DNA from 4 places in the Chryseobacillus diguaensis genome. Region 3 is predicted to be linked to each of the others. Evidence: riboswitches for the same ligand, from Rfam matches in the RefSeq annotation. Region 3 holds a riboswitch; each other region holds the start of a gene.
What was found. A riboswitch is a leader RNA that binds a small molecule or an ion and turns the genes downstream of it on or off. The one in region 3 is predicted to bind S-adenosylmethionine.
Positions count from the first base shown of each region.

Region 1: linked by a shared signal. The riboswitch ahead of metK (methionine adenosyltransferase) and the one ahead of msrA (peptide-methionine (S)-S-oxide reductase MsrA) in region 3 are both predicted to bind S-adenosylmethionine.
Region 2: linked by a shared signal. The riboswitch ahead of ACOT8F_RS09620 (hypothetical protein) and the one ahead of msrA (peptide-methionine (S)-S-oxide reductase MsrA) in region 3 are both predicted to bind S-adenosylmethionine.
Region 4: linked by a shared signal. The riboswitch ahead of ACOT8F_RS01550 (DUF2292 domain-containing protein) and the one ahead of msrA (peptide-methionine (S)-S-oxide reductase MsrA) in region 3 are both predicted to bind S-adenosylmethionine.

Region 1 is NZ_JBMKNV010000003.1:512-8,134, forward strand. Features, by position in the region: gene pckA (phosphoenolpyruvate carboxykinase (ATP)) at 1-1,341, opposite strand, end outside; SAM riboswitch class I at 1,704-1,874, shown strand; gene metK (methionine adenosyltransferase) at 2,140-3,336, shown strand; gene ACOT8F_RS05120 (glycosyltransferase family 4 protein) at 3,504-4,646, opposite strand; gene ACOT8F_RS05125 (phosphatase PAP2 family protein) at 4,687-5,244, opposite strand; gene ACOT8F_RS05130 (gamma carbonic anhydrase) at 5,633-6,160, opposite strand; gene ACOT8F_RS05135 (alpha/beta hydrolase) at 6,341-7,138, shown strand; gene ACOT8F_RS05140 (tetraprenyl-beta-curcumene synthase family protein) at 7,141-7,623, shown strand, end outside.
Region 2 is NZ_JBMKNV010000005.1:32,485-40,107, reverse strand. Features, by position in the region: gene ACOT8F_RS09645 (GNAT family N-acetyltransferase) at 1-737, shown strand, start outside; gene ACOT8F_RS09640 (FMN-binding negative transcriptional regulator) at 758-1,372, shown strand; gene ACOT8F_RS09635 (hypothetical protein) at 1,378-1,596, opposite strand; gene ACOT8F_RS09630 (hypothetical protein) at 1,895-2,116, opposite strand; gene ACOT8F_RS09625 (hypothetical protein) at 2,740-2,955, shown strand; SAM riboswitch class I at 3,016-3,123, shown strand; gene ACOT8F_RS09620 (hypothetical protein) at 3,195-3,539, shown strand; gene ACOT8F_RS09615 (NAD(P)H-dependent oxidoreductase) at 3,683-4,141, shown strand; gene ACOT8F_RS09610 (hypothetical protein) at 4,388-4,972, shown strand; gene ACOT8F_RS09605 (amino acid permease) at 5,011-6,357, opposite strand; gene ACOT8F_RS09600 (DMT family transporter) at 6,585-7,022, shown strand; gene ACOT8F_RS09595 (YceI family protein) at 7,083-7,613, opposite strand.
Region 3 is NZ_JBMKNV010000012.1:88,390-96,012, forward strand. Features, by position in the region: gene ACOT8F_RS16740 (hypothetical protein) at 1-195, shown strand, start outside; gene ACOT8F_RS16745 (class I SAM-dependent methyltransferase) at 192-692, shown strand; gene ACOT8F_RS16750 (hypothetical protein) at 702-878, opposite strand; gene ACOT8F_RS16755 (organic hydroperoxide resistance protein) at 967-1,392, opposite strand; gene ACOT8F_RS16760 (MBL fold metallo-hydrolase) at 1,462-2,241, opposite strand; gene ACOT8F_RS16765 (FAD-dependent oxidoreductase) at 2,307-3,830, opposite strand; gene msrA (peptide-methionine (S)-S-oxide reductase MsrA) at 4,010-4,543, opposite strand; SAM riboswitch class I at 4,850-4,956, opposite strand; gene ACOT8F_RS16775 (thioredoxin family protein) at 5,042-5,362, opposite strand; gene ACOT8F_RS16780 (D-alanine--D-alanine ligase) at 5,551-6,636, shown strand; gene ACOT8F_RS16785 (UDP-N-acetylmuramoyl-tripeptide--D-alanyl-D-alanine ligase) at 6,754-7,623, shown strand, end outside.
Region 4 is NZ_JBMKNV010000001.1:310,272-317,894, forward strand. Features, by position in the region: gene ACOT8F_RS01525 (dihydroorotate dehydrogenase) at 1-877, shown strand, start outside; gene pyrF (orotidine-5'-phosphate decarboxylase) at 846-1,565, shown strand; gene pyrE (orotate phosphoribosyltransferase) at 1,562-2,197, shown strand; gene ACOT8F_RS01540 (hypothetical protein) at 2,313-2,465, shown strand; gene ACOT8F_RS01545 (two-component system sensor histidine kinase NtrB) at 2,564-3,745, shown strand; SAM riboswitch class I at 4,246-4,351, shown strand; partial or broken gene ACOT8F_RS01550 (DUF2292 domain-containing protein) at 4,521-4,565, shown strand; gene ACOT8F_RS01555 (phosphoadenylyl-sulfate reductase) at 4,680-5,381, shown strand; gene cysP (sulfate permease) at 5,394-6,455, shown strand; gene sat (sulfate adenylyltransferase) at 6,570-7,623, shown strand, end outside.

The DNA.
Region 1 (7,623 bases), on a different contig from region 3:
CATTGCCCGTGTATATTCAAGCTTCATCCGTTTGCCGACTCCGTATTCCCCTCCGGTCCAGCCAGTATTGACAAGGTATACTTCTACTTCATGCTCTGCAATTTTTTCACCGAGCATTTCCGCATAAACATTTGCTCTAAGCGGCAGAAATGGTGAGCCGAAGCAAGTAGAGAAAGTAGCCTGTGGCGATGTAATGCCTCTTTCCGTACCTGCAAGCTTGCTCGTATAACCGCTCAAGAAATGGTACATAGCCTGTTCTTTCGTCAGCTTGCTGATTGGAGGTAGTACTCCGAAGGCATCAGCAGTCAAAAAGATAATCGTTGAAGGATGGCCTGCAACACTTGGCTTTAGGATGTTATCAATGGCTTCAAGAGGGTAGGCTGCACGAGTATTTTCTGTGTAAAAAACATGATCGTAATCAGCCGCTCTTGAATCATCATCCACAACCACGTTTTCTAAAACAGAACCGAAACGGATGGCATTATAAATTTGCGGTTCTTTTTCAGCAGAAAGATTAATGCATTTCGCATAGCATCCGCCTTCAATATTGAAAACGCCTCTGTTTGACCAGCCATGCTCATCATCTCCGATTAACTTGCGGCTGGCATCAGCACTGAGTGTTGTTTTGCCTGTGCCGGAAAGTCCGAAGAAAAGGGCCACGTCTCCCTCCTGGCCAACGTTTGCCGAACAGTGCATCGGCATGATTCCCTGTTCAGGAAGCAAATAGTTTATAATGGAGAAAATGGATTTCTTCATTTCTCCTGCATATTCAGTCCCTCCAATTAGGATGGTCCTTTTTTCAAAGGAGATAATAATGAAGGTTTCTGAATTTGTTCCGTCTGTCTCAGGATCTGCTTTAAAGTTTGGAGCGGAGATAATCGTGAAAGGGTTCTCATGTTTAAGCAGATCATCACCCTCCGGACGAATGAAAAGCTGATGGGCAAAAAGGTTATGCCAGGCAAATTCGTTCACAACCTGGATCGGCAAGCGGTATCTTTCGTCGGCACCTGCAAAACCTTTAAATACAAACAGCTCATTCTTTTCCTTTAAGTAGCTGACAACTTTGATATACAGTTTTTCAAAAGCCTCTTCTGTAATCGGCTGGTTTACTGTACCCCAGTCAACTTTATCCTCTGCAGAAGCTTCCTTAACGATGAATTTATCACGGGGCGACCGCCCAGTGTAAGCGCCTGTAGTTGCGCGAATAGCTCCAGTTGAGGTCAGAACAGCTTCATCTCTGGATAAAACCTTTTCAACGAGCTGTGGTACAGATAAGTTGTGAAAAACATTTTCTCCAGATAGTAATTGTGCAAGCTCATTTGTGATTGTAATTGTATTCATCCACATACCCTTCCTTTGCTTGGTAGTCACTGCTCTAATCCTATTTGTACCAATAATTAGCACTATTGGTCATTTACTCATAAATAGTATAACACATTTAAGTGAATAATCTATACTAATTAATGCGATTTATGCCAAAGCTGTTCATTTGGTACGACTAATTATCAAATCCCATGTTTAATTGGTTTTTGGGACAGGTTTATGTTTTATATAATAAATCATCTCATTAATGTTTTCTGCAAATTCATAGAAAAACCTTTAAAAATTTCTCTTTTAATAGAACCTTCTAAAAAAAATAGGGCGTGTCATTTTTTGTTGACAATTGACAGAACTCTGGGGTAATATATGACTTTGAACGGATTCTCTTATCCCGAGCTGGTGGAGGGACAGGCCCTATGAAACCCAGCAACCTGGTTATCGAAAAAAAACGCTTTGGAATGGCAGCACAAAAAATAGTGTGTGCCAATGAAAAAGCCTTTTTTCAGGCAAAGGTGCTAATCTGAGGCAAGGCAACAGGCCTTGAACGATAAGAGCGAAAGGCAGACTACAATCCCTTTCCTCTTTAGGAAGGGATTTTTTTGTACTTCTCTTTTCTTACAAAGCAGTTAGGCAAGCTTTGCAGAAAAGAGTTAGATGAAAAATGCTCAAGGATTTATCTGATTCCAAATTATAACCAGACGTTTCAATCTAACTTTTCATTTTAGAAAGATCGTTTAAAAGGTAAAGATAAAAGGGAATGAGTTCCGTCTCAGCAAGAAATCATGTAACCAAAATAAATGAGTCAAAGGAGGAAACAGAATGACAAAAAATCGCCGTCTATTTACATCAGAATCTGTTACGGAGGGACATCCGGATAAAATTTGTGACCAAATTTCAGATTCCATTCTTGATGCCATCATTGCAAAAGATCCGAATGCGCGTGTAGCTTGTGAAACATCCGTTACAACTGGCCTTGTCCTCGTTAGCGGAGAAATTACTACAACAACCTATGTTGACATTCCAAAAATTGTCCGTGAAACAATTAAAGGAATCGGCTATACTCGGGCAAAATACGGATTTGATGCAGAAACTTGTGCTGTATTGACTTCCATCGATGAACAGTCTGCTGACATTGCAATGGGAGTGGACCGCGCTCTTGAAGCAAGAGAAGGACTAATGACAGATGCTGAAATCGAAGCAATCGGTGCAGGAGACCAGGGCTTAATGTTCGGTTATGCCAACAACGAAACAAAAGAATTGATGCCTCTTCCAATCTCATTAGCTCATAAGCTGTCTCGCCGTCTTACAGAAGTACGCAAAGAAGAGATTCTTCCTTACCTTCGTCCAGATGGTAAAACACAGGTTACAGTTGAGTATGATGAGAACGATAAGCCTGTTCGTATTGATACAATTGTTATCTCTACTCAGCATCACCCTGAAATAAGCCTGGAGCAAATTCAGCGGAATCTGAAAGAGCATGTGATTAAACCAGTTGTTCCTGCAGAGTTGATTGATGAAAATACAAAGTATTTCATTAACCCTACAGGCCGCTTTGTTATAGGAGGTCCTCAAGGGGATGCTGGTCTTACTGGCCGTAAAATTATCGTAGATACTTATGGCGGTTATGCTCGCCACGGCGGCGGTGCATTCTCTGGTAAGGATGCTACTAAGGTTGATCGTTCAGCAGCTTATGCTGCACGCTATGTAGCTAAGAACATCGTGGCAGCAGGTCTAGCAGACAAGTGTGAAGTTCAGCTTGCATATGCCATTGGGGTTGCTCAGCCTGTTTCCATTTCGATCGACACTTTTGGTACTTCAAATGCAACTGAAGAGCAGCTTGTTGAAGCAGTTCGCGAAAACTTTGACTTGCGTCCTGCAGGCATTATCAAAATGCTTGATCTTCGCCGTCCAATTTATAAACAAACAGCAGCTTACGGACATTTTGGCCGTAATGATCTTGATCTTCCATGGGAGCAAACAGACAAAGTGGAAGCACTGCTTGCTTCCGTTAAATAATCGTCTTACATCCAAAAGCCTGGGAAAAAAATTCCCGGGCTTTTTTGAGTCCACTGAAATATTCCCGGTACGAAAAAAGCCTTTAGCCAATGTAATACGGCCTGAGGCTTTTTCTAAACAGTCATTTTTTGAAACATGATCATGTATATAAGCTTGGAATAATGGCGTTACGCATAACGAACTTCATCAAGCTCAATCAAAACATCTTCGTATTCTTTTAAAAGTCCGTCAAAAATTTGGTCCCATGTCTGTGAGAGAGCATATTTTCTGGCATGATATTTCATTTCCTTACGAAGACCTTCATTGCCCAGCAATCGGCCGATTGTTTGAATGAAATCTTCTGCATTTCTTGGTTCGCATAATGAACCGGTTCTGCCTTCTTGTACGATGTTCTTTACACCGCCTGAATTTGCGCCAACAACTGGCGTTCCGCAGGCAAGAGCTTCCAGTACAACATTTCCGAAGGTTTCTGTTGGAGATGGAAATACAAATAAATCAGAACCCGCGTACAGTCGCGCAAGATTTTTGCCGCTTAAATAACCGGCGAAGGTCATATTATCCGGCGCCTGCTTTTCCATCTCGGTCTTGGAAGGACCATCTCCGACAATGACCCAATGAACTTTGTCTTTCATGGATGCCGGGAGCTGATGGGATATCTTCATCAGTGTTTCAATATCTTTTTCAGGAGCGAGCCGGCCTACATATGTTAAAATATATTTTTCTTTAATGCCGTATTCATGATGAAGATCAAGATCTTCAAAATCGGGCTTGAATAGGGAGCAATCAACCCCGCGGCCCCAAATATGAAGATTGCGGAAACCCTGTTTTCTCAGCTGATCCTTTGTTTCCATTGAGGGAACAAAAATTTTCTGGAACGGTCTGTGAAACCAGTGCATATACTTCCATAAAAATTTCGAGAAAAATTGCAAATCATAATAGTCAAGGTATTGATCAAAATCTGTATGATAAGAGCCTACAACTGGGATATTCAATTTTTTCGCATAGTGCAGTCCGCAGAATCCGATGTTAAAGGGTGTAGCTATATGGATGAGGTCAGGCTGAAATTTCTGAAGCTCTGCCTTGACCTGAAGCATATTGGGCCACGCTACCCTGCATTCCGGATATAAAAAGAACGGGAAGCTGGCAAATCGGTGAATATGACTGGAAAAAAGGGACTCCTGTGTGCTTTCAGGAGCGAAAACTTTGTATTCATGTCCCTTTGTATCTAAATAATCAGTGAACCGTTTTAATGTACGCGCAACTCCGTTAACATCAGGAGCATACGTATCTGTAAATAATGCTATTTTCAATTGAATCCCCCCAGAGCTTAAGATCGGACCAAATCTCTTTTTAGGACAACATCTGGTTTGAAATAATCTGACTTACGGCCAAAAAGCTTAACATGCTTGTGGAAGTTCCCAGTAAGAAACCTGCAAGAACATCCGACGGGTAATGAAGGCCAAGATAGATCCTTGAAAGGCCAACGCTAATTCCAAGCGGGATCAGAACAATAGCAAGACCGGGCATAAACATAAGGAGCGGGACAACGATTGAAAAAACCGCTGTAGTGTGCCCAGAAGGGAATGAATGATCCTCCAAAGGATTTGCAGGAACTTTTGTTTCATGAAGTGTGATATATGGACGCTTGCGCGGGTAGAGTTTTTTCACGATGGCAACTGGTATATGGCTGAGCGCAAGAGCTGCTGCACTCGCGATTCCTGCAAAACGCAACGCTCCTGAAGTAAAAATAATAAGGAAGAGACAAACAAAAATGGTTGAAGCAGCTCCGCCGACATGAGTAATATTCCTGAAGTAAAAATTCAAAGCTTTACGGTCAAAATGACGGTTCAAGCTGCGAAACAGTCTACATTCAAAATGATACATGTTTGCAATGAGTTTAGTCTTCATCATAGATGCTCCTTTACCCCTTTTCTTATCATTGTAAGTTAGAAATATTTAGTTAATAATAAGATATTGTAAAGAATTCCAATCATTTCTTTGCAAATTCTTTAAAAATTTTTAGAGAAGAGTAAAAAGGGTTTCTTTTTATGTTTTTCGTCTTATGAAGCGTTTTTAAAAAAGACTGTTTTCGCAGAGATTGTTGTTTTTCGTACATGCTTTTATCACGCATATAGACTAGCATCGGGGCATCTTTTTTTAAAAGTTTTTGCCATCCCAATGGTTTCAAGGACTATATATAGAATCATGAGCGACAAAGCTTAAGAAAAGAGGCTTAAAAAAGCCGGTGATTTATTTTATGAATCATCCGGCAATGATAACATAAACATAAAGCCTTTTATGAAGAATGAGTTATAGAATTGGTGTTTTTATACAACTGTCCTTTATCAACGTATTCCTGCCGGATCCGGTTCATATCTTTTAAGTCCTCTTCCGTCAGGGTTCGGACGACTTTGGCAGGTCTGCCGAATGCCAGGGTGCCAGGAGGTATTTTTTTTCCTTGAGGAACTAAGCTGCCTGCACCTATAAAAGCACCCTCGCCTACTTCGGCACCATCAAGAATAATGGAGCCCATGCCGATAAGAGCATGCTTTCTAATAATGGAGCTGTGAAGGATGACTTGGTGGCCCACAGTAACCTCGTCTTCAATAATGAGGGGATTATCAGGACTTTGATGAAGGCAGCATTGATCCTGAATGTTAACGCGGTTTCCGATGATGGTAGGGGCCACATCTCCCCTGATCACTGTGTTGAACCAAATGCTTGACTTATCACCAATTTCAACATCCCCTGTAATAGTGACAAAGTCAGCAATGTAAGCTGAATCGGAAATTTTGGGGATGATTCCTTTGTAAGGATAGATCATTTGAATATTCATTCCTTTCAAATTTGTGATGCTTTCTTTATAATAGCAAATATTTACACAGGATATCAGGTGTCTCTTAAAAGGAAAACCGTAAAATCATTTGCTTTTAAAGAGATTTACATAAGAGTTAAACGCTCTTAATAACAGCAGAAAATTTATAACAGCAGGAGAGTGGATACGATGTGGAAATGGCTGGCTGAACGCCCGAAAGGTGTAATTGTTGCCGTACACGGAGCAGCAGAACATCATAGAAGATACAGATGGCTGATTGAGATGTGGCGCTGTTCGGGATATCATATTATTATGGGAGATCTTCCCGGCCAGGGTACGTCCACAAGGCAAAGAGGCCATATAGACTCTTTTGATGAATATATAAAAGAAGTGAATGATTGGATTACAGAGGCCGGCAAATATGAGCTCCCCGTGTTCCTGCTCGGGCACAGCATGGGCGGATTGATTGTGATCAGGTCTCTTCAGGAAAAACATCATTTGCTGAGCGGAGTGATCCTTTCATCCCCATGCCTCGGAATTGTCAATAAACCAAACCCTGCGCTTGATTTACTGTCAAAAGGATTGAATATGATTACACCTTCTTTCAGACTGAATTCGAAACTCAGCATCGATATTGCGACCCGCAATAAATCAATCCGTGATGAGGATGAAAATGACTCGCTGTACGTTACCAAGGTTTCAGTGCGCTGGTACAGGGAATTAGTAAAAGCTATCGAAGAAGCTCATACAAAAATCAAAGACTTTCCTGATGTCCCGGTTCTGCTTATGCAGGGCGGAGATGATAAAATAGTAGAGAAAATGGCAGTCAGATCCTGGTTTAACCGGCTGGATGCTCTGGAAAAGTCCTACAAAGAATGGAAAGGCTTCTACCACGAGATCTTTAATGAACCTGACCGTGATAAAGTATTTAACATGGCAAAGCATTTTGCAGATTCACACTTGCCGGAAAGTGAATGGAGTGAATAAGTATGAATATCCCGGGGAATCCTCTTGGGTTAATGACAAAAGTCTATAGGGAGGTATTCCCGATTGTTCATGAATATCTCGGAAATTGGAGGGAAAAGGCTGAAAGCATTCCCGACCCGGAGCTTAGAAAACAGGCATTGGCAAGTATAGATTCTAAAAGCTTTCACTGCGAGGGCGGAAGTATTCTTGCCATTCTTTCTGGCCCTTATTTGAGAGAGTGCATTGAATTTATTGTTGCTTATCAGACCATCAGTGATTATCTCGATAATTTATGTGACAGAAGTACAAGTCTTGATCCTGTCGATTTTAGAATGCTTCATCAGTCGATGCCGGATGCTCTGACGTGCGGTGCTGAAACAAAAAATTTTTATCAATTCCGAACAGAGCAAAATGATGGCGGCTATTTAAATGATCTCGTTTCAACGTGCCAGCGGATCCTAAGGAATCTTCCTGAATACGATCTGATTAAAAGCCATCTGCTTGAG
Region 2 (7,623 bases), on a different contig from region 3:
TTGTGGCCTTTGATCAAGGCGAACCAGTGGGAATTATTTTAAATGCAATAAAGAGGATAAATGGAAAAAAGAGAGCATGGAATGGAGGAACAAGTGTAGCGGTGAATTACCGCAGCCTTGGAGTAGGAAGAGTGCTCGTTAACAAAACCCTCGAGCTTTATAAAAAAGAAGGGGTGGATTCAGCAAGTCTTGAAGCATTCAGTGTTAATAAAAAGGCCATCCGCCTTTATGAGCGCTGCGGTTATAAATTTCAAGATACACTTTTATTTTTTGAACATAAAGGTGCTATGCCGGATAATGTGTTCAAGGCCTCTAAAGTCTTCTCTAAACACTATGGCATACCACATGAAGCGGGACAGCTGTCCTTTTATGATTCAGAGGTTCCATGGCAAACACGCTGGAATTTTTTGTGCAGCGGAGAATCGGTTATCGTGAAGAATGATTTACAGAAGGAAATTGGATATGCCATTTATCAAAGAAGGTTTAATGAAGATGGGAAGCTTTCGGCAGTGGTATTATACCAATGCAAAGTAAGTGAAACAGAGGATAATAAACAGGAAATCCTATTGAACTTGCTGAATGAGGTTTTTCCGCCTGGAATATCCTATCATAAAACAACCTATAATTTGCCGAGTTCAAACGAACTCCTGATCCATTTGCTGGAAAAAGCTGAGTTTAAAGAAGCTGCAGCGCCAAATGGGACACCGTTGAAACAAGCGTTCATGGTATTTGAATAAGTGATAAATGGGGGATAACAGTGTATATACCGAAGGATTTTGAAATAGAGAAGGCAGATGTTATTTACGAATTTATGGAACAAAATGGATTTGCAGCACTTATTTCTAATTTTGAAGATGAACCTGTGGCGACTCATCTCCCTCTCATTCTGGATAGAGAAAACGGGTGTCTATATGGTCACTTTGCTAAAGCGAATGACCAGTGGAGAGGGATTCTGGATAAAACGGTTCTGGCTCTTTTTCAAGGACCGCATTCCTACATTTCCCCATCCTGGTATGAAACGCATAAAGCAGTGCCCACTTGGAATTATGTCAGTATTCACGTGTATGGAAAAATAGTGCTTATAACAGATCCTGAAGAACTCAAAAAAAGCTTAACAATGCTCGTGTCAAAATACGAAGATGCCAGCAGTCCGTATAAAATGGAAAATCTTCCTTCTCATTATTTAGATGGTATGATGAAGGGAATAACAGGTTTTATTCTTAAAATTGACCGGATGGAAGGCAAGTGGAAGCTGAGTCAAAATCATTCTGCTGATCGTCAATTGGCAGTGGCCAGGCATTTGAAAGAGATCGGAAGCGAGAACAGCAGAGCAATTGCTGAATTGATGGAAAAAAATGCGAAAGGTGTTTGACCTCCTTATTTCCGGTAATTCCTTTTCATTAAAGCTTTTCTGCTTATCGTCTGCCAGTCAGTACCATTTTCCAAATAAGAAATTTTTTCCTCCATGCTGACTCGCATTTCATCTACTTTGTTATTTAACTGGGTAACATAATCAAGTACTTCTTTCATTTTAGCTGGAGGAACAATGTAATTACCATGTTCGTCTAACTGAACTTCATCTTCCTGAAAATTCATTGGAGGAACACTCCTTTCCTATTCTGGTTTCTAGTATGAATCATTTAAGGAAAGATATACTGAAAAACCAGAATTAGAGCAGCTAAAGGGAAGATCTTTCAAATAAAAACGGCCGCCTTTTAAAGGCGGCACTTTGGTTATACATGGCTTGTTTTCACAAAATATTGCTGCTATTCATATGTGATTATAAAAAGTATAAAATTAGTTTCGCGGCATCTTTTCTTACAATTCGCGGCTCGCTACTTGTTCGGAATTGTCTTATATAGAGAAAAATGCAACAAAATTTAAGTGTAGAGCCTTAAACGTTTTGAAGTTCCTCCGATTCCAGCCCGTGCTTGCTTAATGCTTCCATCATGAGTTCAGGTACAATTTTCAGCCCGTCATATTCAACTCGGATACTGCCTGTTTTCACATCTATTAACGCTCTTTCAATTCCATTTGTCTGAGAAAGCCTGGACTCTATCATATTAATCTTTTCTTCCGTAAGCGGTTCTTTCACTTGAATAATCGCTATACTCATTTTCCTATTCTCCCTCAACGTTTAATTCTTCCATGGATTAATACCCTCTTTTAGGAGAAATATACCGGAAACGGGAAATTTTTTTAAAAAGAAAATTCCTGCAGCTAACTATCTATGCTACAGGTCTGTTTGTCCTACTCTCTTGTAACTGACCTTGTTACATTAGGATAAATAGGATTTTTCAATTGGAATTCATAGGTTTCCACGTCGACAATCCCAACAACCTTTTCACTATCATGAAGATCAAGCATGACTTAAGCATTTCTTTTGCAGTATGGTACTTCAGCAACCCCGTATTAAAAATCATCCATATCTAAAATTGAATGCTGGGCAATCTTTGTTTCAGTGGCAGCAGGAGCTAAGACCTTTGCTTGCATTGCCAGCCCATTCACTTTCAGTTCATGAGAAGGACCTTCTATAAAAGAACTTGCATTGAACTTCGTTGAACAGTAAGGAACAGCATCACCATTGCAGATGAAAAAATCTCCGTTTATAAAGTCTTCATTTCTTCCCTTTCAGCAAGCATTGAATGAAGAAGCTGCTCACCTCATATGTTTAAAATTCCCTATTAAGGGAACCTTGTAAATGGACGATTCTGATCACTTTTTGAGAGGAAGATGAACATGGACAAAATGATGATGAATATGATGATGATGACAATGATGGAAGACATGCTCGGCAAAATGAGAACGATGAGCATGATGATGGAAAAGATGAAAGAAATGGACATGATGAGTGAAATGGACATGGACATGATGATGAAAAAAATGCAGGAATCAGATGAAATGACAACGATGATGATGAACATGATGAGGGAAATGAAAGAAAAAATGGCATAAATGTATTGACATCTTGGAATAAACTGCGTAAAATTTCATATAACTTAAAAACGTTAAAATCTCTTATCCAGAGAGGCGGAGGGACTGGCCCTATGAAGCCTCAGCAACCACAGTCTTAAGACTGAATGGTGCTAAATCCATCAGAGCGCATGCTCTGGAAGATAAGGGGAGGACCTTTCTGAATAGAAAACCTCTTCTTATGAAGAGGTTTTTTCTTATATTCATAGGAGGTCAATACAGTGAAAAACTTCAGACAAACGAAAGAAGCTTGGACAAATGATTATCTGGATCTGTACTTACATGCTAAAAATACAGGGGATGAAAAGTGGCAGGAAGAGATTTTAGAAAAGCTTTATCTGGCAGATCAGTTCGTCATCAAAGAATTGGAAGAGCAACATGAACAGAAATTATGGAAGAGATTTGATCAGATTAATGAACAATTGCTGGCTATTTATGGTCAATTAAGACAGCAGCTTGACCGTTATGAAAAAGAAAAGCTTCAAGAAAAAGCAATTGAATTGAAAAATCAGCGCATAGACATTTCTCAGAAGATTACTTCAGCCAAAGGATCGTTCACCAATTAGCTTACTGTCATAAGGCAGCTATACCAAGAAATGCTAATTTCGCAAAAGGGGAAGAGGCAGATGAGTGAAATTGTTACTATTTCAGGAAGCCCTTCTATTTTGAATCCAGGTCAACAATTGTATTAAATCATTTAAAGAATAAATTGGAACGCGATGGCCATACAGTGAGAGGAATTTCAGTTCTTGATGTGGATCCGAAGGTGCTGGTTCAGGCAGAATACGATCATCCAACTGTAAGGGAAATTGCTGAAAGCATCCAAAAGGCAGATGGTGTAATCATTGCTTCACCAGTCTACAAAGCGGCCTATTCCGGCGTATTAAAAACCTTGCTTGATCTCTTGCCCCGGGATGCCCTTAAAGAAAAACCATTAATGATCGGAGGCAGCCAGGCACACTTGCTTGCAATTGACTATTCCTTTAAGCCATTGCTTGCAGCACTGCATGCCCAAACCATTTTGAGAGGCGTATACCTGACAGATCCACAGATTGATAAAACCAGCCCGCTTGAGCCGATCAATGAAGCAGACCTTGAAGAAAGAATCAGCAACCAGCTGAAACAATTTATTGAGATTGCCAAGAAGCTGAAGAGCATTCCTGAATAAAGGGGAAGTAATGATATCAGCTTTTTGAAGCGGCTGACTTGCGATATTCCGTTCTTTAGCCGTATTTGCGAGTCAGCTTTATTTCGTTATAGAGACAAGGAAATTTTATTGAAATCGATTTTTTTCACTGATACTTGTATCTACCTGGCAAGCAAGCCTCCAGTATGGTCTAGGATCAGCCCTGCCAACTTCCCAAAACAAAAATATACTATAGTATTTAATGGCAGAAGGCGAGGGACGTCTGGAATGTACCCTGTGAATGAAGAAGAGGAATACAGAAGACGAATTCAGCAAAACAGCCCGAAGCAGCAAAATGATCAGAGCAGGATTCTTACGACTAAACAAATCAGCTCGATTCACGCCTGGATTGCACAAATGGGACAGCATCGGCTTATTCATCAAAAGCTTCAAGTTTCCAAACAAGTATTGAAACTGGAATATCCTGTTATTGGAAATGGTTTCAACCGTATTGTATATGACTTGAATAATGGGACTGTCCTGAAAGTAGCGCTTTCTGAGTGGGGTTATAAAAGTAATGAAACAGAAGCTCAAATATATAAAAGCTGCAATAGGCATGTTAAGCCGAATCTCTGTAAGGTTATAGAATCAGGTCATGGCTGGATTATCATGAAAAAGATGTGCCGCAAAGTCCCGCTTACACTTTTGCATGTAAGGACATTAGTTGAGCTGGAAGTAAAATTCTTAATGAACGGAATTATCCCGATCGATTTGCGGCTGGCAAACGTCGCCTTATCAGAAGAAAATGACATAGTAGTGATTGATTACGGCATGTTTATAAGAGGACTGAACAGTCCTTATTTTAAAATATAAACGCAAAAAAGGAGCTGATCAGAGTCAGCTCCTTTTTTCTATGAAAGGCTGTTATTCTTTTTCCGGTACAAGAAAGAAAAGGAAATCAGCACAGCCAAAATAATCAGACATACGGTTGTTCCAATGAGATTATCTTTATTAAAAACAAAAGAAATAAAGATAATGAAGAGTGCGAGGCTTGCAGCAATTGTTGTGTAGGGTGCCCATTTTACTTTAAAAAAAGGTTCTTCCGAATAGTTTTTTCTAAGCTTAAGCTGGGCAAGACAAATGCTTATCCATAATAAAATAATGGTAAAACCTGGAATTGTCATTAAATAGCTGATGACTTCGCCTGGTGTTTTATAAGCAAGAAAAACGCCAATTGTCAGACAAACAGCTGTTAATAAAATTCCGTTGACAGGAATTCCTAGTTTTGTCACTTTAGCAAGTTTTTTAGGAGCTTCCGCATTGTTTGCCATTGAATAAAGTGTTCTGGAAGTTGCAAAGATTCCTGAATTAGCAGCTGACAAAACGGCTGTTAATAATACAAAGTTCATAATTTGGGCAGCACCTGGCAGTCCTGTAATGGTAAAAACCTGAACAAAGGGGCTATCCTGTCCTGAAACTTTATCCCATGGAATAAGGCCGCAAATGATGAAGATAGGCAGTATATAGAAAAGAATAACTCTGATCACTGTGCCTTTAATGACTTTCGGCAAGACTTTTTTTGCATCCTTCGTCTCCGTTACAGCAACTCCGATCAGTTCTGCTCCCCCGTAGGAGAACGTAACAACCAGAAAAGCACTGAGCATACCTCCAGCTCCATTAGGAAAGAATCCTCCATGGGCTGTATAGTTGGAAAAAGGTTCATGGATTGGACTTGGAATTATGCCGAAAAGAATGCACAAGCCTAAAATGATAAAGACAGTCAGCGTAATAATTTTAATGCCCGCAAAATAGAACTCAAATTCACCATAATATTTTACTTGAATCAAATTAATACCAATGATAAAAATAGTACAAATTAACGTTAAGAGCCAAAGCGGAGCTCCGTTAAACCAAAATTGAAGAAAGCTTCCTGCTGCAAGCAGTTCTACGATGGTTACAATCAGCCAATTAATCCAATAGAGCCATCCGACAATAAAGGAAACCTGCGTGCCGAATGCCTTCGAAATCAGATTCTGCACGTTGATATTCGGGTAAACAATAGCCATTTCTGCAAGAGCGGCCATTACGATAAAGAGAAGCAGCCCTCCCATTAAGTATGCAAAGATCACACTTGGTCCAGCAAGACTAAGTGTATCAGAACTGCCTTTGAAAATTCCTGTTCCTATCATACCTGCGAGGGCAATAAATTGGACATGCCTCGGTAAAAGCCCTTTTTTTAGCTTTTGTTCTTGTTCCATGCTTTTCCTGCCTTCCTGAATAAAAGAAAATAATTGCTGAGTCTTTTTTACTTGAACGCTTTTATGCTTTTGTGCAGTTAAGTGATCAATACTTTGATAGTATAATAGTTCTATCTTATACAGTCAATGGAAGTTTATGCTTGAAGCAAATTCGTCCATTTAAATCCAAAATAGTTGTAAAATATAATTCAGGTTATTATTGATAGTTTAATAGCGGGAGGAACAAAATGAACTGGTTATTTGTAGTGTTAACGGTTGTTGCGGGAGTATTGATGTCCCTTCAGGCTGGGGTTAATGGTGCTCTTGGGAAAAAAATAGGTTCTGTCGAAGGGGCTTTTGTTTCTTTTGCTATTGGCACTTTGGTTCTGCTTTTATCCACTATTTTTATGGGCAAAGGAAATAGCATTATGTCGGTTCTGACTGTGCCGAAATGGCAGCTGCTGGGCGGTTTGCTTGGGGCTGTTTATGTCTTTACGATGGTACTTGTTGTTCCGAAAATTGGTGTCGGTTCTGCTTTATTGGCTTCTATAGCAGGACAGATGGTAGCAAGCACCCTGATTGATCACTTTAACGTTTTTGGGGGCAAGCAGATTTTAATTGACTGGAAGCGGATTACCGCACTTTTACTGATCGCAGTGGCTCTCTATTTATTCAACAAAAGATAGCGAATATAATTTAAAAGAAGCGCTCCCTTCAAAGGGAAGCGCTTCTTTATATATTGAATTCTATTCCTCTACAACAAACTCAAAGTTACAAGTAAATTTAACTTCCTTCCCTACTAGAACACCACCTGTTTCCAGAGCTGCGTTCCATGTCAGGTTGTAATCTTCACGATTTATTTTTCCTTCTACATCAAAGCCGGTAACCGTGCTGCCATCCATAGGGTTTTTGGATGTTCCGTTGTATTCCGCTTTAAGTGTTTCTGTTTTTGTGACGTCTTTTATTGTAAAGTCACCTGTAACTTCGTATTCCTCATCTGTTAATTTTCTAATGGATTTGCTCACAAATGTCATATTAGGATATTTCTCAGTTTCAAAGAAATCTCCAGATTTCAAATGACCGTCACGGTCTGCATTGCCTGTGTTAATAGAGGCTGCATCAATGGTTACTTTTACATCAGATGCCTCAAGATTGTTTAAATCGCCATTAAACTCAACATCAAAGTTTGTAAAAGAACCTTTTGATTTTGAAACCATCATATGTTTGATCTGGAAGTTGACATCGCTATGTACCTTATCCAATTTAAGTGCAGTCATTTCTTCTCCT
Region 3 (7,623 bases):
GTTCTTCTGAAAGAAATGATGGAGCTGCATATCCCAACGCTTCTGAGTTTTCCCGATATTATGCAAACAAAAGTTAAACAAACGTTTGATCATTACAGCATGGCACAGTTGTCGCCCAAACGTCTTCCTTTCTTGAGCATCTTGCATTCCCAAAAATATCCTATCTCATTAAAAAACACAATGTTTCCCACATGATTGATGTCGGCTGCGGTCATGGAGGCTATTTGCAAAAACTATCAGCTGTCTATCCTGATTTACAAATGCTTGGAATAGAAGTGAATGAAGAAGTAGCAAAAGAAGCAGGCAGCCGGTGCAGAGAGTGTACGAATATACGGGTTGAATGTGCAGATGCTATTGAATATCACCCAAAAGAAAAAACAGACTATGTCATGATGAACAATTTACTCCATTATCTTTCTCCAGAAATGAGAAAAGCACTGTTTATTCAAATGACTCAGTGGCTTGGAAAGGAAGGAATAATCTCAATTATAACACCTATTCAGAATTCCCGTCATGGCAAACAATTCTCCAGTGCTTTTAACAGTTTTTTTGCTGCCTTTGATAACCTGTATCCTGTCCCGGAAAAATCCGATTTAAAGGAAATTGCTGATTTGATTCATATGAAGATGACCGATTTCAGACCAGTGGTGAAAGAAGGAAGCTGGTACTTTCTTACAATGAAGCGGAAATAGACTGAATCTTCACTTTTTCTTCCTTCTGTAAATAACCGTAAGAATAAACATGATCAGCACAACGCTAAATGCAATAACGGAGAGGGTGCCGACCGTTCTTCCGCCCTTTAACGAAAAGTTAATGGCTGCATTTGCAGCTGTGAATATAAGGATAAGAATATACATGGCTTTTTCAATGCCCTTCAACGTTTATCCCTCCAAAGAAAAGACGGAAATGCGAGTGTGCAATTCCGTCTTTTCTTTCTGTTATTATGCCTAAAATGATGAAGAAAAATTATGCGCCTTTGGCATTAAGCGTTACTTCTACATTCCCGCGTGTTGCTTTGGAATAAGGGCAAACCTGATGGGCTGCTTCAACTAGTTCTTGAGCTTTTTGATCATCTACGCCTTTTACCGTTACATCAAGCTGAACCGCAAGCTTAAAGCCGCCATCCTCTTCGTCTTTGCCGATGGAAACATTTGCTGTAACTTCTGTTCCTTCCACATGCTCCTTTTTGTTTTCAATAACAAGGTTTAATGCGCCATCAAAGCAAGCGGAGTAGCCGGCTGCAAATAGCTGCTCAGGATTTGTGCCTTCTTCTCCTTTACCGCCCATTCCTTTTGGTTTAACAAGAGTAAATTCCAAGAAACCATCTGAAGATTTTACATGTCCTTCACGTCCGCCTTGTGCTGTTGCTTGTGCAGTATACATTGCTTTCATGATTCATTTCCTCCTCTAAAATAGGTTTTATTGAATCAAACAGCATTAGGGCTGTTTTTTCCACAAATACTAACTATTCACATACTTCCCGTGCTTAGGCACCACTTCTGTCCGGAAATGGGTTTTCATTTCCTCCAGTTCAGACTGAAGCTTTTCGCCATACATTGGCTTACCGTGCCCTGTAATAACCGTTTCTGGTTCCAAAGCACAAAGCTTCCTGACGGAGTTTTCTGCCTGGATCCAATCAGTTGTGAAATAAGCAGGCGGGCCATGTACTTTTGTCGCTTGAGAGGCAACAGCAAAAAATGATTCTTGTTTAACTGTCGTAAAAGCATCACCTGCTATAAGAACTTTATCCGTTTTTCGATAAAAAGAAACATGTCCATGTGTATGACCTGGTGTATGAATCCATTGAAAGTCTTCCAAAAAGGGCACAGACCCATCTTCAGGAAGGGGTTTTCCCTTATTTCCAAGATCAATGCTTTTCCTCGGATAAAGAGGAGATAAGAGGGACATAAGACCTTTTCCGACCGATGGATCAGGCGGACTGTAGTTTTTTCTGCCAGTAAGATAAGGCATTTCGAGCGGATGAGAATAAACAGGCACATCCCAAATTTCCACAAGCTTTTTTAAAGCTCCTATATGATCAAAATGACCGTGTGTTAATAGAATAGCTTTTGGCTTAGTGTTAAACCATTTTCTGGCTGTCCGTAAAATGGCGGAAGAAGCATCACCAACTCCGGCATCAACCAAAACCCAATCTTTTCGGTCGTTAGAGGAAACAAAGATGACATTGGCAATGAGGGTTCGAAGGTAATAAACATTTTCAGTCACTTTTGTTTTTGCCATTGCTTTTCTTCAGCTCCTTTTTAAGTCAGGACTGTCTTTCAACTATTACTGCTGTGAAATCAGCCTCATTCGAGTTTCTTCAATGGTTTGTCAGCAGGTCCTTCCACAACGTCTCCATTCACTGAATAACGGGAGCCGTGACAAGGGCAATCCCATGTTCTGTCTCCATTATTCCAGGCCACTTCACAGCCAAGATGGGTACAGGTAGCGTCAACAACGGTCACTTGCCCGTTCTCATCCTTGTAGGCAGCTCCTTTTTGGCCGTTATACGAAACAATAGCTCCTTCGTCTGGATGAAGTTCTTCTATTTTCTTGCTCGCTGTGCTGAGCTTGCCGCCAATTAGATGCCCTGCAACATTTGTGTTTTCCGCGACAAATGTTTTAATGCCGGGATCAGCTTTAAAACGGGAAGGAGTAAACAGCTCTGAATAAGGGTTTTCTTTTTCAAGAATTGAGTCCCTGATCATTTGGGCAGCAACTGTGCCAAATGCCATACCCCATTTACGGAATCCGGTGGCAACCAGGATATTCGGATGGCTCTCTGTCAGCCTGCCGATATACGGAACTTTATCTAGGGTAAATAAATCCTGCGCCGACCACCTGTATAACGTTTCCGTTAATCCAAGGTCTGTCTGGCCAAAGGTTTTCAGAGCTTCATAATGCTTCATCGTATCTTTGCTTTGTCCCGTTTTATGGCCTTCCCCGCCAATGAGGATCAGTTTTTCACCATTCATTGGCGTATATCGGATCGAACGCTTCGGGCTGTCGGCACTTAAATACATGCCGCCAGGAAATGGTTTAGCTATTTTCGCAGCAACCGTATAAGAGCGTTCCGGGTGCATTCTGGCAAAATAAAAGCCATTGCCCTCGTAGAAAGGAAAATGTGAGCAGGAAACGGCATATTTGCATGTGATTTTATGGCCATCTCCAGTGATCACTTTGGCAGGAGAACCATCCTCAACATCCACTGCTCTTGTATGTTCATAAATTTGGCCGCCCATCGATTGGATCTTTCCAACAAGCGGGATCAGGTATTTAACAGGGTTGAACTGCGCCTGGTTTTTCATCACTATTCCGCTGTGAATCGGAAGGCCGATCGGCAGTTCGCTGACATACCCGCCCGGTATGCCGAGCTTTTCATAGGCGTGAAGTTCTTTTTCAATTTTGCTTGCGTTTTTCTCTTCAGTCGTATAAACAAATGCATCCTCATCCGAAAAATCACATTCAATTGATAACTCTTGTACGAGCTGTCTCATTACCTGCAGCGCTTCATCGTTTGCCTGATAATACGCACGCGCTTTTTCCGTTCCGAAGTGATGAATCAACTCATCATAAATGAGATCATGCTGAGCTGTAATTTTAGCCGTTGTGTGCCCGGTCGTTCCATTTACGACAACATCCGATTCAAGCAGGGCAACTTTCAGCCCTTCTTTTGCTAGAAGGTAAGCTGTTGTAATACCGGTAATTCCTCCGCCGATTACTGCAGCGTCAACTTCAATATCGTCAGACAAAGCAGGGAAGGATGGGGGCTGAACATTCACTCTCCAATAAGGCTCAGGACTATGGGGCAGATTGCTGTTAGCTGTCACGAATTCTCCTCCTAATAAAAATCTCTCCTTGGTAATTTTTCCAAATAAAGAGAATACATGTATGGGAATTTCCCTTTCATAAATGAGCTCAAACAGATTTAAGAACGATGCGGGATAATACAGGAAAACAAAAAAGCATGGAGAACGGCTCCATGCTTTCTGAATAAGCTCTTATTCATTTATTTTTCCCAGTTTTCTTTCAGGAATGCTTCCCGTCCTGATTCAACGCGTTCCGCTTTGTATTTTTCCGGATTCTTTTTATAGAAATCCTGATGATATTCCTCTGCTTCATAAAAAGGCTCTGCTTTTTCGATCGGTGTAACGATCGGTTTTCTAAAGCGGCTGCTTGCAGCTAAGGCTTCCTTTGAAGCTTCAGCTTGAGCCTTTTGCTCCTCTGTATGATAATAGATGACTGTTCGGTAAGAATCGCCTCTATCTATAAACTGGCCGCCAGCATCTGTCGGATCAATCTGCTGCCAGTATAACTCCAATAATTTTTCGTAGGGGAAAACTTTCGGATTGTAGCGGATCTGAACAGCTTCTGCGTGTCCTGTGCCGCCTTCCTTTACTTCTTCATAAGTTGGATTATCTTTATGGCCGCCGGTATATCCTGATACAATGCCCAGGATTCCGGGAAGTTCATCAAAGGGTTTTACCATGCACCAGAAGCAGCCTCCAGCAAAGGTTGCTAGTGCTTCATTCTTGTTGTTCATTTCTATTCCTCCAAGCTTTCATTGTGAAAAAGTCTTTTATTATGGCTCTTTTCTTAAACTTTGTGCTTTCTCATCTATATTAGATGATTGCGGGCCAATATACCGTTGTGAATTTTAAGAAAAGATGCCATGAAGTTAGTCTTAATACGTTTTCTATAAGATATTACGAATAGCAACAATCTCTGCAGAAACAGCCATTATTATTGCCTATGCTCATTAAACGGCAAGTGAAAGTGCCTAAACTGAAAAACCCTCTCTTCTTAAATAAGAAGAGAGGGTTTTTAATTCGTCCATAGGGCGGCTCTCCTCTTATCTCTCAAGCATTTAATTGCTTGCAGGAATTGGCACGGTGTCACAAAGATCCGCTGCCGAGGTTTCGCAGGGCCATGTCCCTCCACCTCTCACGATAAGAGCTATATATTTATTTCCTTAAAAACTTTAGTTAAGCAAATGGTAAAAGGTTTTTGATTTTTTGTCAACGATTTGTCCTTGCTCGGCTTATGCCAGTTTCTCTGACAAAAACTCCTGAACCTGCTCAGGTGATTTGGCGTTTGCACTGTGAAGATGGCCGAGCTTTTCGCCGTTTTTGAAGATTAAAATGCTCGGAATACCCATTACCTGATAGTTCTCAGCGATTTCAGGGAACTCATCCTTATTAATTTCATACCATTTATATTGATTGTATTCTTCAAGAATATCACCTATGAAGAGATTCATTCTTGTGCAATCAGGGCACCAGTCAGCGAAAAATTTGATCATAACCTCTATGTCCTGGCTGATGATGCTCCCAAATTGTTCTGCAGATGTAATTTTTTCCATTAAATGACCCTCCTTGATTCTCGGTTTCTCTATTTTAATATAAATATGGCTAATTATCCGCTTTTTCGTCTTTCTGTCCAAAAAAGATCTTCTAAAACGAATGTTATAAAGATTTGCTTGGTTATCTATAACAAGAGACTTGAAAGTGATAAAATAGGTAAGATGAATTTTTCTTAGGAGGAAATCGAATGAAAACCAAACTTGGGCTAGTATACGGCGGCAAATCTGCAGAACACAATGTTTCCATGCAAACTGCACTGGCCGTTATCAATGCACTGGATACCAATAAATTTGATATACATCCAATATATATTACGGAAAAAGGCGAATGGATCCGTGCCAAGCAGCTGGAAGGACCTGTTTCCAATGTCTCCGCGCTAAAGCTTGAAAGAGAAGGAACCGCTGTTTCCCCAATGGAGTTAAACGGTGAGCTTTTCCCTGCGGGAAACGAAAACAGCAGTGAAGCCATTGATGTTGTATTCCCGCTTCTTCACGGACCGAACGGAGAAGATGGAACCATTCAAGGAATGCTGGAGCTTTTGAATATACCTTATGTCGGCAATGGAGTTTTGGCGTCTGCCGGAGGTATGGATAAAGTTGTCATGAAGCAGCTATTTGCCCAGGCAGAGCTTGCGCAGGCAAACTATGTTTGGTTTATCAGAAATGACTGGAGAAAAGATCCGGAAGCAGCCTACAGCATGGTGGAAAAAACGCTTGGATATCCTTGCTTTGTCAAACCGGCAAACCTTGGTTCAAGCGTAGGGATAAGCAAATGCAAAGACCGCGAAGAGCTGGCTGCAGCATTTGCAGAAGCATTTGATTATGACCGGAAAATTATTATAGAGGAAGCTGTTATCGGCCGAGAGATCGAAATAGGCGTTATCGGCAATGATGAGCCTGAATGCTCGGTTACAGGCGAAATTGCTCCTAAAAAAGAATTTTATGACTATAAAGCTAAGTATGAAGATGCTGATACAGATTTGATCATTCCAGCTGAAATTTCTGAAGAAGAATATCAGCAAATTAAGGAAATGGCAATCAAAGCATTTAAAGCCATTGACGGTTCCGGGCTTGTAAGGGCTGATTTCTTTTTAACAAAAGAAGGCAATGCCCTTATCAATGAAGTCAATACGATGCCTGGCTTTACCCCATTCAGCATGTTCCCGCTTCTATGGAATGAAAGCGGACTTGAATACCCGCAGCTGATTGAAAAGCTTGTTAATCTGGCTCTTGAACGTCATGAAGAAAAGCAGCAGATTAAACATACCTTTTAAGCTGGATAAAAAATAGGCGCGTGAAAATCAGAGAACACTATTCAGCAGTGAATAGTGTTTCTTCTATAGGTCTTACATGAGCTTAAGAAGCTTTTAATAAGAAAGGAGCGACCTGAAATGATCCAAAACACATTAGGCGAAATTCAGGAAATGGCATTTGGCAGGGGGCTTGACAAAAAGTTTTCTGATATGGCCATTAATGGCGTAACAACAGACTCCAGAAATGTTGAGGGAGATGCATTATTCATTCCTATTAAGGGTGATAAGTTTAATGGCCACCATTTTGCAGAAAAGGCCATATCACTTGGGGCTGCTGCAGTATTATGGGAGGAAAGCGAACCCAATCCGCCCCAAAACATTCCTGTCATCTATGTGGATGATACGCTTATAGCTTTACAGCAGCTTGCAAAAAGCTACAAGGAAAAAATCGGGGTAAAAGTAATAGGAATAACCGGCAGCAATGGGAAAACAACAACGAAAGATCTTGTAGCTTCCGTCTTATCAGAAGCTTATTCTGTACATAAAACTAAAGGGAATTTTAATAATCATATCGGTCTTCCTCTAACTCTCCTCAGCATGCCGCAAACGACAGATGTTGCTGTTCTTGAAATGGGAATGAGTGCGAGGGGAGAAATTGAACTGCTTTCAGAAATCGCAAATCCTGACGCGGCCATTATCACAAATATCGGTGAATCCCATATGGCTGAGCTCGGTTCACGGGAAGGAATTGCCGATGCAAAGATGGAGATCATTAAAGGACTCTCACCAAACGGCCAATTCATCTATTTTGGTGATGAACTTTTATTAAAAGAACGGGTGAATCAAAATAGCTTTTCAAGAAAACCGGTAACCTTTGGCAAAAGCCAAAATAATGATTACTACCCAACTGAAGTAGAGCAGAATGACAAGGGAGTCACTTTTAAAGCACACCCTTTTGAAGATAGCTTTTTTATCCCTGTACTCGGGGAGCATAATGTTTGGAATGCA
Region 4 (7,623 bases), on a different contig from region 3:
CTGCTTTGGATTCGGAAAAGAATTCGCGAATCTCTATTCTCTCGAAGAGCTTGGCGCTATTATGATTAAAGCAACTACAGAAAGCCCCAGATTTGGCAACGAAACGCCGAGAGTAGCGGAAACACCTGCAGGAATGCTTAATGCCATTGGCCTGCAAAATCCTGGACTTGAGGCAGTGATTGAAACAGAATTGCCGCGCCTTGCCGAATACAATGTTCCGATTATAGCCAATGTTGCAGGATCAACGATTGAGGAATATGCAGAAGTAGCAAAGGCCATTTCGAAAGTACCGAATGTCTATGCCATTGAGCTGAATATCTCATGCCCCAATGTCAAAACAGGAGGAATTGCTTTTGGAACAGATCCAGTTATTGCGGCAAAACTGACGAAGACGGTAAAAGAGGTTTCAGAAGTCCCCGTTTACGTTAAGCTTTCGCCAAACGTATCAAGTATCGTTCCCATAGCGAAGGCGATTGAAATGGCAGGTGCAGATGGCCTGACTATGATTAACACACTTCTTGGCATGAGATTAGATCTTAAAACCGGAAAACCGGTTCTTGCCAATAAAACAGGGGGTCTTTCCGGTCCAGCTATTAAACCCGTGGCGATCCGAATGATCTATGAGGTGAAAAAAGCAGTCAATATCCCGATTATCGGGATGGGAGGAATTCAGACAGCAGAGGATGTTCTTGAATACTTTTATGCTGGAGCAAGCGCAGTGGCAGTGGGTACAGCCAATTTCGCTAATCCGTTTGTATGCCCGGAAATCATTAAGGCGCTTCCTGAGCTGCTTGAAAGACATGGATTCAGCCATATTTCAGAATGCATAGGAAGGAGCCACAGAAATGATCGAGAAGCCGTTTATTATCGCTCTTGATTTTCCAAATAAAAAAGAAACGATGGAATTTCTTAATAAAATGGGACCTGAATCCCTTTACATAAAAGTCGGTTTGGAACTGTTTTATCAGGAAGGTCCTTCTATCCTTTATGAATTAAAAGAAAAAGGGCATCGTTTGTTCCTTGATCTAAAACTGCATGACATCCCGAATACTGTCATGCAGGCAATGAGGCGCCTCGCCGGCTTTTCGCCGGACATGGTAAATGTTCATGCTGCAGGAGGAAAAAGAATGATGGAAGCAGCTATTGAAGGACTGGACGCTGGAACCTGTTCAGGTTCAGACCGTCCGCTTTGTATAGCTGTGACTCAACTAACAAGTACCTCACCTTCACAGCTGAAAAATGAGCTTCTCATTGAAAAGACGATGGAACAGACTGTGCTGCAATATGCCCGATTAGCGGAAGAAAGCGGAATGAATGGAGTCGTTTGTTCCGTGCATGAAGCTGATGGTATTTATCGCAGGTCAAGCTCCTCTTTTCTAACTGTAACACCTGGGATCAGGCAGAAAGATGATACCTTAAATGACCAAATTCGGGTGGCTGATCCAGAAACAGCCAGGAGGAAAAATGTTTCAGCAATAGTGGTAGGCAGAAGTATCACCAAATCAGCGGATCCGCTTGAAGCCTATAAACAGATGAAAAATCAATGGGAGGGCATTACGGTATGAAAAAAAAGCTAGCCGAGGAATTATTGAGAATAGAGGCAGTCTTCTTGAGACCAGATGAACCATTTATTTGGTCAAGCGGAATCGCCTCTCCTATATATTGCGACAACAGGCTGACCCTTTCCTATCCGGAAATACGAAAAATGATTGCCGAGGAAATGGCAAACAAAATTATGGAGAAATATCCTGAAGCAGAACTGATTGCAGGGACGGCAACAGCCGGCATCCCCCATGCTGCATGGGTGAGCGATCTGCTGAATCTCCCGATGTGCTATGTAAGAGGAAAGGCGAAGGAACATGGGAAAGGAAACCAAATTGAAGGGAAAGTCGCCACCGGACAAAAAACAGTCGTTATTGAGGATCTTATCTCAACCGGCGGAAGCTCTATAAAAGCGGCAGAGGCCCTAATGAATGCAGGAGCAGAGGTTCTTGGAGTAATCGCTATTTTCAGTTATGAACTGGAAAAATCGATTCAAATGTTCAGGGAGGCAAAGCTTGAGGAAGCTGTTTTAACAGACTACACTACCCTTATTGAAACGGCTAAAGAACAAGGTTACATTAATGCGGAAGAACTCGAAAAGCTAAAAAAGTGGCGCGAAAATCCAGAAACACTTGCCTGGCAGGAAAACGGATGATTATTGAGATTAAAATGAAAGAACCGGTGCATCACCGGCTCTTTTTAATGGATTAAAAAAATATTAGATGTATTTTGTATATATATAATAAAATAGTTTTAAACGGTGCTGAAGGATGATGAAGCAGTTTATTCGGAAAACGCCAAAAATTGCTGGTGCAAACGGCAGTGAGAACCTAGAACAGATGAAAGCCAATTGCCTGACCAGTATATTTGTTTATCAAAAGGAAGAACCGGATTTTATTGGTAATGAAGTAATCCTATTGTAAAACAAGGAATTTAATGAATGTTTGCATTGTAAAAAGAAAGAAATTGTAATATAGTTTAATAGCAAAAATTTTTAGAAATATCCAAATGAGGTAATTCCATGAAAGACAATTTTGAACAGAAACTTGAATCTCTGAAAAAAGAAAATCTTATGCTGCGGGAGCACTTATTATCTTTATATCATAATGGAACAAGTCATTTACCTATTGATAAACTAAGGATTGCTGAAAATGAAAAAGACAGCATTTATCATATTTCAGAATGGCAATTCCTTTTAGCGGAACCATTTTTCTCGCCATTCATGGATCTTTCGCCAAATCATCTTGTAATGATCAACTCTGAAGGCATTATAACGTTCATGAATGCCCAGACTGCAAAAGATTTTCATGTTGATCCGAAGGATATGATCGGAAGGCATATAAGAGAATTGCTGAAAATACCTGATGATCAGATTATGCTGCTAAAAACGTTACATACTGGCCGGCCCATTAAAAGAAAGGAAGTTCTGGACAGAAATTATGGCATTAATTCAACCAGTATTTTTCGGAATGAAAAAGGAGATATTTTTAGAGTGCTCGGCTATTTTCAATTTTTAAATAGCTTTCGGGATGCTGAAAAGGATGCCTTATCAGGAAGAATAGCTGCAGGTATTGCTCATGAAATCAGAAATCCTCTTACAACCGTCAAAGGCTTTCTTCAAATTTTAAAAGATCAGATTCAACCTGAATATGCTGCTATATTAGAAACTCTTTTACTGCCGGAAATAGACCGGGCTAATAAAATTATCAGCGATTTTCTCGCTGTTGCTAAACCAGCTGAGACAGCAACTGAACTTTTGCCTGTAAGCGGGTTTCTTATCAATTTTATCGGAAACTTTTTAAACAGCGAAGCACACCTCCATAACGCTTTGATCCATTACCATATTGAAAAAGAAGCTGAAGACTGCATCATCAAGGGAAACAAGGAAGAGCTTCTTCAAGTATTCATAAATCTGATGAGAAATTCCATTCAGGCAAGAAAAGACATCCCTTTAGAAATCAATCTTTCTGTTAAGAGGGAAAACCATAAGATCAGTTTTTCTTTTTCTGACAATGGAAGAGGCATCCCCAACGAAATGCTGCCTCACATTTTTGATCCGTTTTTTACAACGAAAGATGAAGGTACAGGCCTTGGGTTATCTTTATCAAGAAAAATTATTGAAAACCATAAGGGAAGTATGAAAGTTAAAAGCAGTACCAATGGAACTGTCTTCACTCTTGTATTTCCCATTTACAGTGAATAAAAGTTATCCTTCTGCCTTGTCCAATTCAGGACGGGCTTTTTTGTATTCAGAAAAAGCTATTTTTATTGTTCAATTTCAGGTTATGTTTAAGTGCGTGAAGCTCTTTTTTCATTAAATGGGAAGCCTGTTTTTGGTCCTTTAAATGACAGTACATTTTAGCGCTTGATTCATTCTTGGCATGCAGTGTTTCTTTTATTTTTTCAAAGTGGCTTTTAGCTTTTATCTTTTTTTTATCCCTTTCCGTGATCTTCTTAGTATAATCAGAGTTTTTAGATAACAAAGTGTCTTTAACTGAAGAGTAAAAGGTTTCCTTCAAATGATTCCCTTCCTTCGTAATTTGTTATCTATATTTTTATGCAAAACCCATTTTATTGATAATTCATTTGGTGAAAATATAGGTATTTTGAATGATTATTTAAAAAATATTAATCCAATCAGTTAACTCGGGTTGACTATTACCTGAATTATGCTAAAATTTAAAAACATGATAGTTGATGAACTACTTATCAAGAGCGGCGAAGGGAACTGGCCCTGTGAAGCCCGGCAACCTGCAGAAATGTAAGGTGCTAACTCCAGCAAAATGGAAACCATTTTGGAAGATAAGGTAATAGGTATTACCTCACTAGTCTTTCCGAAGTGGAAGGATTTTTTTACATTTATAAAGGAGGGACATCTTAGAGTGGGGGAACAAGACCAAATCCATGGATTGATTGGCAAAATAAGGGATATGCTCAATGCGATGAAATATCCATTACCTTGGTGATCCAGGATTTGAAAAGTGATTCAGCTTGAAAAAAATGAAAAAGTCCGCCTGAAATGACGGTGCTTAAACGAAACAAATTGCGGATACAGATTGCTGACTAGACAAACTTAAGGCGGTCCCGGCCTTTCAACTGGGAAGCAAAGACCATCTATTTTGTATGGAGGAATAATCATGCTCACTTACCAAAATTGGATAGAACCGGATGCTCAATTCGAGGATCAGGATGTCAAAACGGAAGCATTAAATGTTTTACGCTGGGCTTATGAGACATACGGAGAGGACCTTGTGTATGCATGCAGTTTCGGAATCGAAGGAATTGTATTGATTGATCTGATTGCACAGGTGAAGCCAGATGCTGAAATCATTTTTCTGGATACCGATGTCCATTTTAAAGAGACTTATAAACTGATAGAGGATGTGAAAAAAGACTATCCATCTTTAAATATCAAAATGAAAAAACCTGATTTAACTTTAGAAGAACAGGCAGAAAAGCATGGAGAAAAGCTTTGGGAGACCAATCCTAACCTTTGCTGCAAAATACGGAAGGTCATTCCGCTGCATTCTGAACTGACAACAAAAAAGGCTTGGATTTCTGGTCTTCGGCAGGAACAGTCTACTTCCCGCAAAAATGTTCAGTTTTTGAACAAAGATGAAAAATTTGCAAATATAAAAATTTGTCCGCTTATTCATTGGACATGGAAGGATGTATGGCGCTATGCCCATAAAAACAATCTTAAATACAATGTCCTCCATGACAGAGGCTTTCCAAGCATCGGATGCGAGCCTTGCACACAGCCAGCATTTAATGAAGAAGACCTCCGTGCAGGAAGATGGACCGGATCTCAGAAAACAGAATGCGGGCTTCATGGGTAAGGGAACATTATGATGGCGTCCATCGCAATTATCATCAGCCTGTTCTTTGCACTGAATATCGGAGCGAGCGGGGCAGCTGCTTCAATGGGAGTTGCCTATGGAGCAGGTGTTATCAAAAATAGAATCATAGCTCTTTTGCTCTGTGCTGCGGGGGTTATCACTGGCGCTGTGATAGGCGGAGGCGAAGTAGTTAAAACGATCAGTTCAGGAATCGTTCCCAAGGACCTGATCACTGTAAATATTGTCATAATCATTATCAGTTCAGCAGCTCTTTCTTTATTTTTAGCTAACATTATGGCTATTCCGCTTTCTACAAGCGAAGTAACGGTTGGAGCCGTTGTAGGGGTCGGGGTTGCCTTTCATGTCCTTTACATCAAATCCATTTTTGTGATTGTATCCTTCTGGATTATCATTCCGTTTGTGGCCTTTTTGATCACTTACTGGCTGTGCAAGCTGCTTCACAAAATAGCAGGGAAGAGAGGAGCAGCCTTCGGCGGTATAATGAGCATTCTTCTGATTATTGCTGGGTTCTTTGAAGCATTCTCAGCTGGTATGAACAACGTAGCGAATGCAGTTGGACCTCTTGTAGCTGCCAATATTCTATCTGCAGACCAGGGCATTTGGATTGGAGCTCTTTTCGTCGGGCTGGGAGCTATATTCCTTGGAGGACGGGTGCTTGAGACAAATGGCAAGAAAATAACGAAGCTGTCTAACTCAGAAGGAATTGTTATTTCGGGAACAGGAGCTCTTCTTGTTATAGTGAGTTCTATTTTTGGACTGCCAGTCCCTCTGACCCAAGTAACTTCCACTGCTATTATGGCATCAGGGGCTGCAAAAAATGGAAAAATGGTGTTTCAAAAAAATATTGTGAAACGCATTGTCAAGGTATGGATCGTTTCACCGCTTGTTTCGCTTACAATTTCTTATATGCTGGTGAAGCTGTTTATCCAGAATGATTTTTACTCCAGTTTTTTTGCAGTTTTGGTTGTGGTGGCTACAATAGGCATCCTTTCTTTGACAAATACCGTTAAAAAAGAAAAACGGGCTATTCACGAATCAGGCGGAGGCATTTAAGCTTCTAAGATTCACAAATGATCAGATTCATATGGTTAAATTCTATCTTTTAAAAACAGGCTGTTTTCATAAAAGGTCTGAAAACAGCCTGTAATTAATCAGGAGGGATTATTCATGAGTTTAAAACCGCATGGCGGCAAATTAGTAAACCAAGTTGATTTAGAGTATCCAGTCCACGAGGTTCATTCAAAAATAGAAATTGATATGACCGCTTTATGCGATCTTGAATTGATTGGAATTGGAGGGTACAGCCCGCTTACAGGATTTCTTACAAAAAAAGATTATTCAAGAGTTGTAGAAGAAATGAGACTGGCAGACGGTACGGTTTGGTCAATCCCTGTTACTCTTCCAGTTAGTAAAGAAGAGGCAGAGAAGCTTGAGATCGGAGAAAAAGTCCGTCTTGAGTATCAAGGTGATACATACGGGGTGTTAACTGTAGCTGACAAGTTTACTCCTGATAAAAATAAAGAAGCAAGAAAAGTTTATTTAACAGATGATTCTGCTCATCCAGGCGTCCAAAAGATGTTCTCGCGGGGAGACGTTTACATAGGAGGAGAAATCGTCCTGACGAAAAGGAAAGCACCTGAACATGAGAAGTATACCTTTACTCCGCTTGAGACAAGGGATCACTTCAAAGTAAAGGGATGGGAAACAATTGTTGGTTTCCAAACAAGAAATCCTGTTCACAGAGCACATGAATACATCCAAAAAGCAGCCTTGGAAACAGTAGACGGGTTATTTTTAAATCCGCTTGTAGGTGAAACAAAATCGGATGATATTTCGGCTGAAATCCGCATGAAAAGCTATGAAGTGCTATTGAAGGACTACTATCCTGAAAATCGTGTGTTCCTTGGTGTTTTTCCTGCTGCAATGCGCTATGCAGGCCCGCGTGAAGCAATCTTTCATGCAATTGTCAGAAAAAATTACGGCTGCACTCATTTCATTGTCGGGCGCGACCATGCCGGTGTTGGTGACTATTATGGAACATATGACGCTCAGAAAATCTTTCAGAACTTCACAAAAGAAGAAATCGGCATTCACCCGTTATTATTTGAACACAGCTTCTACTGCACTAAATGTGAAGGTATGGCTACAACAAAAACCTGTCCGCATGACGCTTCTCACAGGGTCATTCTGTCAGGCACTAAGGTAAGGGAAATGCTTCGCA